Regions from separate parts of the Mesorhizobium sp. M0136 genome, predicted to be linked through region 3. Evidence: predicted binding sites of a transcription regulator. Region 3 holds the regulator's gene; each other region holds the start of a gene.
What was found. Region 3 encodes LexA, which represses DNA repair genes until DNA is damaged. Its sites were predicted from a motif close to TGTTCNNNNTGTGTTCNG; they were not measured.
Positions count from the first base shown of each region.

Region 1: parE (DNA topoisomerase IV subunit B) is a predicted target of LexA. The motif match lies at 1,598-1,615, and genes of this name have one in related genera.
Region 2: NKJ35_RS14240 (DNA recombination protein RmuC) is a predicted target of LexA. The motif match lies at 1,802-1,819, and genes of this name have one in related genera.

Region 1 is NZ_JAMYTP010000037.1:7,882-11,160, reverse strand. Features, by position in the region: gene parE (DNA topoisomerase IV subunit B) at 1-1,527, opposite strand, end outside; gene NKJ35_RS28580 (GGDEF domain-containing protein) at 1,802-2,971, shown strand; gene gcvP (aminomethyl-transferring glycine dehydrogenase) at 3,044-3,279, opposite strand, start outside.
Region 2 is NZ_JAMYTP010000010.1:66,737-70,015, reverse strand. Features, by position in the region: gene NKJ35_RS14245 (GFA family protein) at 63-467, shown strand; gene NKJ35_RS14240 (DNA recombination protein RmuC) at 507-1,769, opposite strand; gene def (peptide deformylase) at 1,873-2,403, shown strand; gene fmt (methionyl-tRNA formyltransferase) at 2,420-3,279, shown strand, end outside.
Region 3 is NZ_JAMYTP010000004.1:130,800-134,078, forward strand. Features, by position in the region: partial or broken gene NKJ35_RS06120 (ComEC/Rec2 family competence protein) at 1-1,641, shown strand, start outside; gene lexA (transcriptional repressor LexA) at 1,635-2,369, opposite strand; gene kynU (kynureninase) at 2,818-3,279, shown strand, end outside.

The DNA of each region.
Region 1 (3,279 bases), on a different contig from region 3:
GTTGCCGGCAAGCTTGTCGCTGCCGGCACTGGCGACGTTGAGGATCTTGCCGCGCAGCGGCAGCACCGCCTGGCTGGCGCGGTCGCGCGCCTGCTTTGCCGAACCGCCGGCCGAATCGCCCTCGACGATAAAGAGCTCGGCGCCGGCGGCGGCATTCTGCGTGCAGTCGGCGAGCTTGCCGGGCAGGCGCAGCTTGCGCACCGCACTCTTGCGCGACACTTCCTTTTCCTGGCGGCGGCGCACCCGTTCGTCGGCGCGCGCGATCACCCATTCGAGCAGTTTCGAGGCCTCCTGCGGATTGTCCGCCAGCCAGTGGTCGAACGGGTCGCGGATGGCGCTTTCGACGATGCGGATCGCCTCTATCGTTGCCAGCCTGTCCTTGGTCTGGCCGACGAATTCCGGTTCGCGGATGAACACCGACAGCATGCCCGCCGCCGAGATCATCACATCCTCGGATGTGACGATCGAAGCGCGCTTGTTGCCGACCAGGTCGGCATAAGCGCGCAAGCCGCGCGTCAGGACGTTGCGGAAGCCGGCCTCATGCGTGCCGCCTTCGGCGGTCGGAATGGTGTTGCAATAGGAATTGATAAAACCGTCGCCGCCGAACCAGGTCACGGCCCATTCGAGCGAACCGTGACCGCCCTGCTTGTCGCTCTTGCCGGCGAACATCTCACGGGTGACCTGGAATTCGTCGCCGAGCGAGGCTTTCAGATAATCCTTGAGGCCGCCCGGAAAATGGAATTCGGCCTTGGCCGGCGTCGTGTCCTTTTCCCTGATCAGGGAGGGATCGCAAGTCCAGCGGATTTCGACACCGCCGAACAGATAAGCCTTTGACCGCGCCATGCGGTAGAGCCGCGCCGGCTCGAAAGCAGCACCCTTGCCGAAAATCTGCTCGTCTGGATGGAAGCGGATCTTCGTGCCGCGCCGGTTATGCACGTCGCCGAGCTGCTCAAGGCCGGTCACCGGAACGCCTCGTGAGAAGCGCTGGCGATAGAGCTTGCGCCCAATCGCGACCTCGACCTCGAGATGGTCGGACAGCGCGTTGACGACGGAAACGCCGACACCGTGCAGGCCGCCGGACGTCTCGTAAACCTTACTGTCGAACTTGCCGCCTGAATGCAGCGTCGTCATGATGAGTTCAAGCGCCGGCTTCTTGAATTTAGGGTGGGGATCGACCGGAATGCCGCGGCCGTTGTCGGTGACTGACAGATATCCGTCGGCGGAAAGCTCGACATCGATGAAGGTCGCATGGCCTGCGACCGCCTCGTCCATCGAGTTGTCGATGACCTCGGCGAACAGATGGTGCATCGCCTTGTCGTCGGTGCCGCCAATGTACATGCCCGGGCGGCGGCGCACCGGCTCCAGCCCCTCCAGCACCTCGATGTCGGCGGCACTGTAACTCTCGCTGGCGTCGCGGGGCGCCGGCCGCTTCGCCGCCTGCACCAGCGGATCGGCCGGGCGCGCGGCGGCGCGAGCCGGTTGCGGCTGCTTGTCCAATTTGGCGAAAAGATCGTTGTTGTCGTCCATGCCGGTCCTGGATTCCGATGCTGCGAATCACCACCCGATACTGCCACGCTTTTCGCGGGCAGGCGACGGAGGTTCCTGTTACGTTCGAGGATAGAGCCTCTTACTGCAAAACCATTCGACAGCCAAGCGGCGGAAATGGGGTCGAAGCTTGGAGCATCGACGCTTTGTATACCTTGTCCGAAGGTTACGCCGGAAGACTGGCTGAAAAAACGGTATTTGCGGACTGTCGCTGACCTAGAATGCAGCGGAACCCTCACGAGGCTGTCGCGTACGCATGTTGGATTACAGTTCGCTCCTGCTCGCGGCGGCGCTGTCGGGCACGTGCCTCAGCATCACCATGTTTGCGATCTGGTTCAGCGCGCCACAGGCACGCTTTGTGCTGACGGTAGCGTGCGGCATTCTCGTGCTCGTCGCACATGTGGTGTTGTTCTGGCATTACACCAGGGATCCAAGCCTCTGGCTTTGCCAGATCGTGCTTGCGCCTCTCAGCCTCGGTTTCCTGATTATCTGCCTGTCGGCCATGCAATATCTCGGCATAGGCGATTACAGGCGCGCCATCTTGCCGACCTTGGTTGCGATGGCTGTTTGCGCGGGCGCGACGTATCTCGGGTTTGATGGTGTCGGCTTCATCGTCACCTACGCGACGGTAACGGCGCTGCTCTCGCTCATCGGGGTGATGTTCTGGATTGAGGGTGGTCACGATCGACGGATATTGCTGGTCGTCTCGTTCCTGAGCGGCGTCTGTGCGCTGTCGTTCGGACTTTGCGGCGCGGTCCTGCTGGTCAAGGGGCAATGGGTGCTGGGTGTTGCGCCCGACAATTGGGCCGAGCGGGTGAATTCCGTCGTGGCTGTCGCCTGCATGACCGGGCTCGGCGCATTGACGCTCTCCCTGCACCATTTGCAGGCGCAGATCGAATTGAAGGCCGAGACGATGACCGATCCATTGACCGGGCTTATGAACCGGCGGGCGTTGACGGCACTCTACGGCGAGCGGGTCTTCGGTCCGTTCATGTCCGTCGCCATGTTCGACCTCGACCATTTCAAGAGGACGAACGACGTTTTCGGTCATCCGGTCGGCGACCAGGTTCTGCGCCGCTTTGCCGCCGTCATCAGGAAATACGCCAGGACCGGCGTCGACGCGTTCCGGTTGGGCGGCGAGGAGTTCGTGCTCGTCATGTCGCGGATGCCGGAAGAGAAGGCCTATGACATTGCGAGCAAGATCAGCGTCGCCTTCGGCACGGAAGTCGTGGCCACACAACTTGGTCCGTTGCGAAGCACAGTCAGCGGCGGCATCGGCTTTGGCGGAACAAACGAAACCGGTCTCGACGATGTGCTGGCCGAAGCCGACGCAGCACTCTATGCGGCAAAGCGCGCCGGGCGAAATCGCGTGGTCGTTCGGGACCGGGCGAGCAAGGCCGACGGGCCGGCCTTGCGTTCTGCCTGATTGGGGTTTCTAGCTTCTTGTTAGACCCATGATCTTGTCGGAAAACCGGATTCCACTTTTCGGAATCATGATCTATTCCGCCGCACCCAGATATTCCGACAGCGGCGGGCAGGAGCAGACAAGGTTGCGGTCGCCGGCGACATTGTCGATGCGTGACACCGGCGGCCAGTACTTTGCCGCCGTATCGGCATCGCCGGCGGGGTAGGCCGCCTCCAGACGCGAATAGGGATGAGTCCATTGGCCGGCCAATGCCTCGGCGGCGGTGTGCGGAGCGTTGACCAGAGGATTGTCGGCCAACGGCCATTCGC
Region 2 (3,279 bases), on a different contig from region 3:
AATCGATGCGCCATTGGGCAGTCCCGGCTATGATCGCAGGCAAAAGCTCGGGAGGAACGAAGATGAAAATCGACGGCGGGTGTCATTGCGGCGCCATCACTTACGAGGCCGAGGTTGATCCGGAAAAGACCACCATTTGTCACTGCATCGATTGTCAGAAGCTAACCGGAACGGCCTTTCGCGTCACCGTGCCGGCGTCCGAGGACAATTACAGGATCACTAAGGGCAAGCCGAAAATCTACATCAAGACCGGTTCGAGCGGCGCCAAGCGCGCCCAGGCGTTTTGCGGTGAGTGTGGCTCGCATCTCTACGCCACGTCGGCGGGCGAGGGACCGAAGGTTTACGGCATCAGGGTCGGCACGGCACGGCAGCGCGAGCAACTGGTGCCGAGAAAGCAGATCTGGCACCGCTCGGCGCTGCATTGGCTGCCGGAATTCGAAGGCACGACCGTCATCGAGGAGCAGTAGCGCCAGATCCGGGTGAAGCCTCCGGTTCCGGCGTAGCTCTCAATCGTCGCCTTCGACGACCCTTAGCCTCAACTGCCCGGTTTTCGAATCGGCGACACGCGCGCTGCTTTCCGCTTTTGCTCCGCTGCCATTCGAACCAGCGGTATCCTCCGCCGGCTGCACGCCAAACTCCAGCGCCTCGATCTTTTGTCCGCGCCGGGTCACCTTCGATGTTGAGACAAGGATGTCCTCGATATCCTTGGCCGATTGACCGAAATGCGTCTGCAATTTACGCACCCGCTCGTCGAGCCGGGAGACGTCTTCCATCAGCCGGATGACTTCGCCCTGGATCAGGTGCGCCTGCTCGCGCATGCGTGCATCCTTGAGGATTGCCTGAATGACCTGGATCGACAGCATCAAAAGCGATGGCGAGACGATGACGATCCGCGATCGATGCGCCTTTTGGACAACGGCCTCGAAATTCTCATGGATTTCGGCGAACACCGATTCCGAGGGCACGAACATGAAGGCGGTGTCCTGCGTCTCGCCCTGGATCAGGTATTTTTCGGAAATATCGCGGACATGCACCTCGATGTCGCGGCGGAAAGCCTGTGCGGCCGACTTCTGCAGGTCGGCGCCTTCGGCGGCACGGATGGCATTCCACGCCTCGAGCGGAAACTTTGCGTCGATGGCAAGTGACGGCGCGCCGTTCGGCATCTTCACCAGGCAGTCGGGCCGGCTGCCATTCGACAAGGTAGCCTGGAATTCATAGGCGCCGTGCGGCAATCCGTCGGCGACGATGGCCTCCATGCGCGACTGGCCGAAGGCGCCGCGCGTCTGCTTGTTGGAAAGGATCGCCTGCAATTGCACGACCTGGCCGGCCAGCGACTGGATATTGCCTTGCGCGATATCGATAACCGCCAGCCGTTCCTGCAGCTTGGCGAGGCTCTCATGCGTCGATCTCGTCTGCTCGGTCATGGTCTGGCCCAGGCGGCCGGTCATGGCATCGAGGCGCTGGCCGATCGACTGAGTCAGTTCCGCCTGGCGCGCCCCGAACACTTCGGCGATAGCGCCCATGCGGCCCTGCATTTCCGCCTGGCTTGCCAAGATGCCGGCCATCCGCACCTCGGCGTCGCGGGCGTGGTCGGCGGCTTCGGCGGCCGCCACTGCACGCGCCTTGGCCGATCGCCAGAGCGCAACGACGAGCGCCACGAACAGTCCGAGGAACAGCATTGCGCCGAAACCCAGGGCTTGGCCGAGCGTGAGCGTGGTGGCGCCGAGGCGGGCGACAGGTTCGGACAGGATGGTGGCCAGATCGTTCATGCCGACAGCATAGATGATTCGGTCTGCCGGCACAGATCAAAACGTGAACGACCCGAAGCCGTCCCGGTTGACGCTTTTCCTGCGAGGTCTTAGGTGAGACGCCATGTCGATCAAGCCGCTTATCATCCTCCCCGATCCCGTCCTGCGCCAGGTTTCAAAACCGGTCGAGCGTGTCGACGGCGATTTGCGCAAACTGGCCGGCGACATGCTGGACACCATGTATGACGCGCCCGGCATCGGCCTCGCAGCGATCCAGGTCGGCGAACCCTTGCGCATGCTGGTGATCGACCTCGCCAAGGAGGACGAGACGCCGGCGCCGCACGTCTTCATCAATCCCGAAATCCTTGAAAGCTCCGACCAGCGTTCGGTCTATGAGGAAGGCTGCCTGTCGATCCCCGATTACTATGCCGAAGTCGAGCGCCCCGCCGCGGTGCGGGTGAAATATCTCGATCGCGACGGCAAGCTGCAGGAGATCGAGGCCGAGGGGCTGATGGCGACCTGCCTGCAGCACGAGATCGACCATCTCAACGGCGTGCTGTTCATCGACCACATCTCAAAACTGAAGCGCGACATGGTGGTCAAGAAGTTCAAAAAGCTCGCCAGGGACAAGGCGCCGGGCAAGATGGTGGGATAGGGGTCGACGAATGCCCCTGCGTGTCATCTTCATGGGTACGCCCGAATTCTCCGTGCCGACGCTGCGGGCGATTGCCGGGGCCGGGCACGGGTTGACCGCCGTCTATACGCAGCCGCCGCGCGCCGGCGGCCGGCGCGGGCTCGAGCTGACGCCGTCGCCGGTGCAGCGCGAGGCGGATCAGTTGGGCGTCGAGGTGCGGACGCCGGTGTCGCTGAAGGGCGAGGCGGAGCAGGAGGCGTTCCGCGCCTTGCACGCCGACGTCGCCGTGGTCGTCGCCTACGGATTGCTTCTGCCCAAACCCATTCTCGAGGCGCCGCGGCTCGGTTGCCTCAACGGCCACGCATCGTTGTTGCCGCGCTGGCGCGGCGCTGCCCCTATCCAGCGCGCCATCATGGCCGGCGACACCGAAACGGGCATGATGGTGATGCGGATGGAGGAAGGCCTCGACACCGGGCCGGTGGCAATGGTTGAAAAATGTCCCATTGGACCCGACATGACGGCCGGCGATCTGCACGACCGGCTGATGGCTCTCGGTGCTGCGCTGATGGTGCAAGCGCTGGAGCGGCTGGAGCGAAATACGCTGACATTTACCACACAGGCGGAGGTGGGGGTGACCTACGCCAAGAAAATCGATAAATCGGAGACTCGCATAGCCTGGCTGCGACCTGCTGGCGACGTGCACAACCAGATTCGCGGCCTGTCGCCCTTTCCCGGTGCATGGTGCGAGGCCGAAATCGGCGGCCGCGTAGAACGGCTGAAACTGCTTCGCTCGACGCTCTCGCAAGGCGCCGGCGAACCGGGAGGAATTCTCGATGACCGGCTGACGGTCGCCTGCGGGTCAGGCGCGATCAGGCTGGTCGAAGTTCAACGTGCGGG
Region 3 (3,279 bases):
GGCTTCGGGCAGCATGCCGCTTGCCGCGCGGCTTTCTTCCGCGATCGAAGACGCGCGCGAATCCATCGCCGACCATATCCGCAGCCGCATCGGCGGCGCCGAGGGCGAGATTGCTGCTGCGCTGATCGTTGGCGTGCGCGCCGGCATTCCCGAGGAGATCAACGAAGCGATGCGACGTACAGGCATCTACCACATCATCTCCATCTCGGGGCTGCATATGGCGTTGGTCGCCGGCACCATCATGGCGCTGCTGCGCGGCGCCTTTGCGCTGTTTCCCGACTTCTCATCGCGACGGCCGGTCAAGAAATATGCCGCAGCCGCCGCGCTTTTTTCGATTGCGGCGTACCTCGTCTTTTCCGGCATTGTGGTGGCGGCCGAACGCAGCTTCATCATGCTGGCGGTGATGCTCATCGCCGTGCTGTTCGACCGGGCCGCGCTCACCATGCGCAATCTGGCGATCTCGGCAATCGCGGTCATCGTGGTGTCGCCGCACGAGGTGGTCGGTCCGAGTTTCCAGATGTCCTTCGCCGCGACGGCGGCCCTTGTCGGCGCCTATGCCGGCTGGTCCGATTACCGCGCCGGCAGGGCCACCACGCCGCCGCCCCGGCGGTCGCCGCTACGCTTGGCCACGCGAAAGGTCCTGCTGGGCATGGGCGGCCTGGCGATGACCTCGATCATTGCAGGGAGCGCCACGGCGCTTTTCGCCATATGGCATTTCCAGCGCGTAGCGCCGCTCAGCCTGTTCGCCAATCTGGCCATCATGCCTATCGTCTCGCTGGTCGTCATGCCCTTTGCCGTGCTCAGCGCGCTGGCGATGCCGTTCGGCGCGGATGGGCCTTTCCTCTACGTGATGGGCAAGGGGCTGACGGCGATGATCGCCCTGTCCGGGTGGATCTCCGAGCGCTCGCCAATCGATGCGGTTGGGCTGATTTCGCTGAGATCCGTCCTTTTGGTGACGATCGCCCTTGTCATTGCCAGCATGGCGACGACCTGGTTGCGGCTCGCGGCACTTCCTTTTGCGCTCGCCGGCTTGCTAACGACAACCCAGACGCGCGTACCCGACGTATTGATCTCGGAGGACGCACGGCTGGTCGCGCTGCCGATCGGCAGCGGTGAGCTCGCGGTCAACCGGGCACGCCCGAATGAGTTCACCATCGACAACTGGAAACGCGCGCTCACATCAGAGGCTATCGTCGCGCCGGAAACACCTGGAAAGAACGATCCGCAATTCGACATTGCCGATCCGGCCGACCTACCGCCGGGCATGCCGTTCATTTGCACGGACGGTCTCTGCCTCGCCAGGCATCCATCCGGCGCATTGCGCAAGCCAAGGACCGCGATACCGCACGGCCAGCCTGCGCCTTCGCCAGCTTGATCGTCATCGACGACGCCACCGCCCATAATCCCTGCTACTACGACCGGCTGGTCCTCGTCGTCACCAAACGGCAACTGGCGCGCGCGGGAAGTGCGGCCGTCTATTTCGATCCACAAGCGGCAACACGCGCCGAAATCCGCTTCGCCGTCGAAAAATCATACCGGCCCTGGCACGTGCAGCGGAAATTTTCACGCGCGGCGCGCGGCCTGCCGCCATACCGCAGGGCCGACAATCCAAAAGCCAGCACCAAGGGCGCAACTCAGTAGCGGCGGATCAGCCCAACGAGCTTGCCCTGCACCTTGACCCTGTCTGGTCCGAAGATGCGCGTCTCGTAGGCCGGATTGGCGGCCTCCAGGGCGATCGAGGCGCCCTTGCGGCGGAACCGCTTCAGCGTCGCTTCCTCCTCGTCGACCAGGGCCACCACGATCTCACCGGGGCTCGCCGTATCGGCGTTGCGGATGATCACCGTGTCGCCGTCGAAAATGCCAGCCTCGATCATCGAATCGCCTTTGACCTCGAGCGCATAATGCTCGCCGCCCATGATCATATCCGGCGGCACCGAAATCGAATGCGTCTGGTGCTGGATAGCATCGATCGGCACACCAGCGGCGATGCGGCCCATTACCGGGATCGAAACGGCGGCGACGACATCGTCGTCATTGCCGGCTGCAGGGACGCGCGACGATGTGGGCTTGCCCTGCCGAGGGGCACCTTGCCCAAGACTGCCCTGGATGACACTCGGCGAGAACTTGCGTGCCGCATTGAGGCCGGGGGCGATCGAGTCAGGCAGGCGTAGTACCTCCAGCGCACGGGCCCGGTTGGGCAAACGGCGAATGAAGCCGCGCTCCTCCAGCGCCGTAATCAGTCGGTGGATTCCGGATTTGGAAGCCAGGTCGAGCGCTTCCTTCATCTCGTCGAAGGAAGGTGGGATACCGCTTTCCTTCAACCTTTCGTGGATGAACATAAGCAGTTCGTGTTGTTTGCGTGTCAGCATAGCGACCCCCAACAGAATCAGAAAACAAACCCAGAACAGACACTATCTGTTCCAGTTGTGTTCCGCAACTGTTTAAAGTTTAATGAATGCGTTAAGGCTCGGGAAACAAACGACGTCCCCTACCGGCGTACCGTATTTTCACCGCCGCGAGCCTCATCCCCTTGATTCTGCTTTCGTTTGCGCCGTTCTGGCCTCCTTGAAGGCGGCACTGGCATCGGCCGTCGGTCGGCAAAGGGCACGGAATTGAACCCGTATCGACTGTGCGGTTTGGTCAATGCACCGTGAACGAAACGAACTCAAAACGCCAACCTCGGGCTAACTCCAGGTTTCCACCGCCTGGTCAGGCTGCTTCTCGCCGGTGGAGCCTTGCTACGCGCTATCCGGTAATGGAAGAACAGTTGATGCGTGTCCGGCGTTGCGTTGGATTTTTTGAGGGAGCAGGCAAATCATGACGGGAATTCCCGATCTCGTGGCCGTAAAGGCGATGGATGCCGCGGATCCGCTGCGCGCGATGCGCGACCGCTTTGTCTTGCCGCAAGGAGTGATCTATCTCGACGGCAATTCGCTAGGAGCTGCTTCACGTGCCGCCTTCGATGAATTGCGCAAGGCCGCGACCGAAGAATGGTCGCATGATCTCATCCGCGCATGGAACACGGCCCGCTGGTTCAACATGCCGCTTGAACTTGGCGACCAGCTCGGGCGCCTGATCGGTGCCGCGGTCGGCCAGACGGTGGTCTGCGACACGACGTCGGTCAACATCTACAAGCTGCTGCACGCGGCCATGGCCATGCGACCGGAGCGGCAGGCCATCGTCGCCGAGGGCGATAGTTTTCCGACAGACCTCTACATGGCTGAGGGTGTGGTTTCGACGCGAAAAGATGCGCTGCTGCGCCTCTCGGGGGTCGACGCG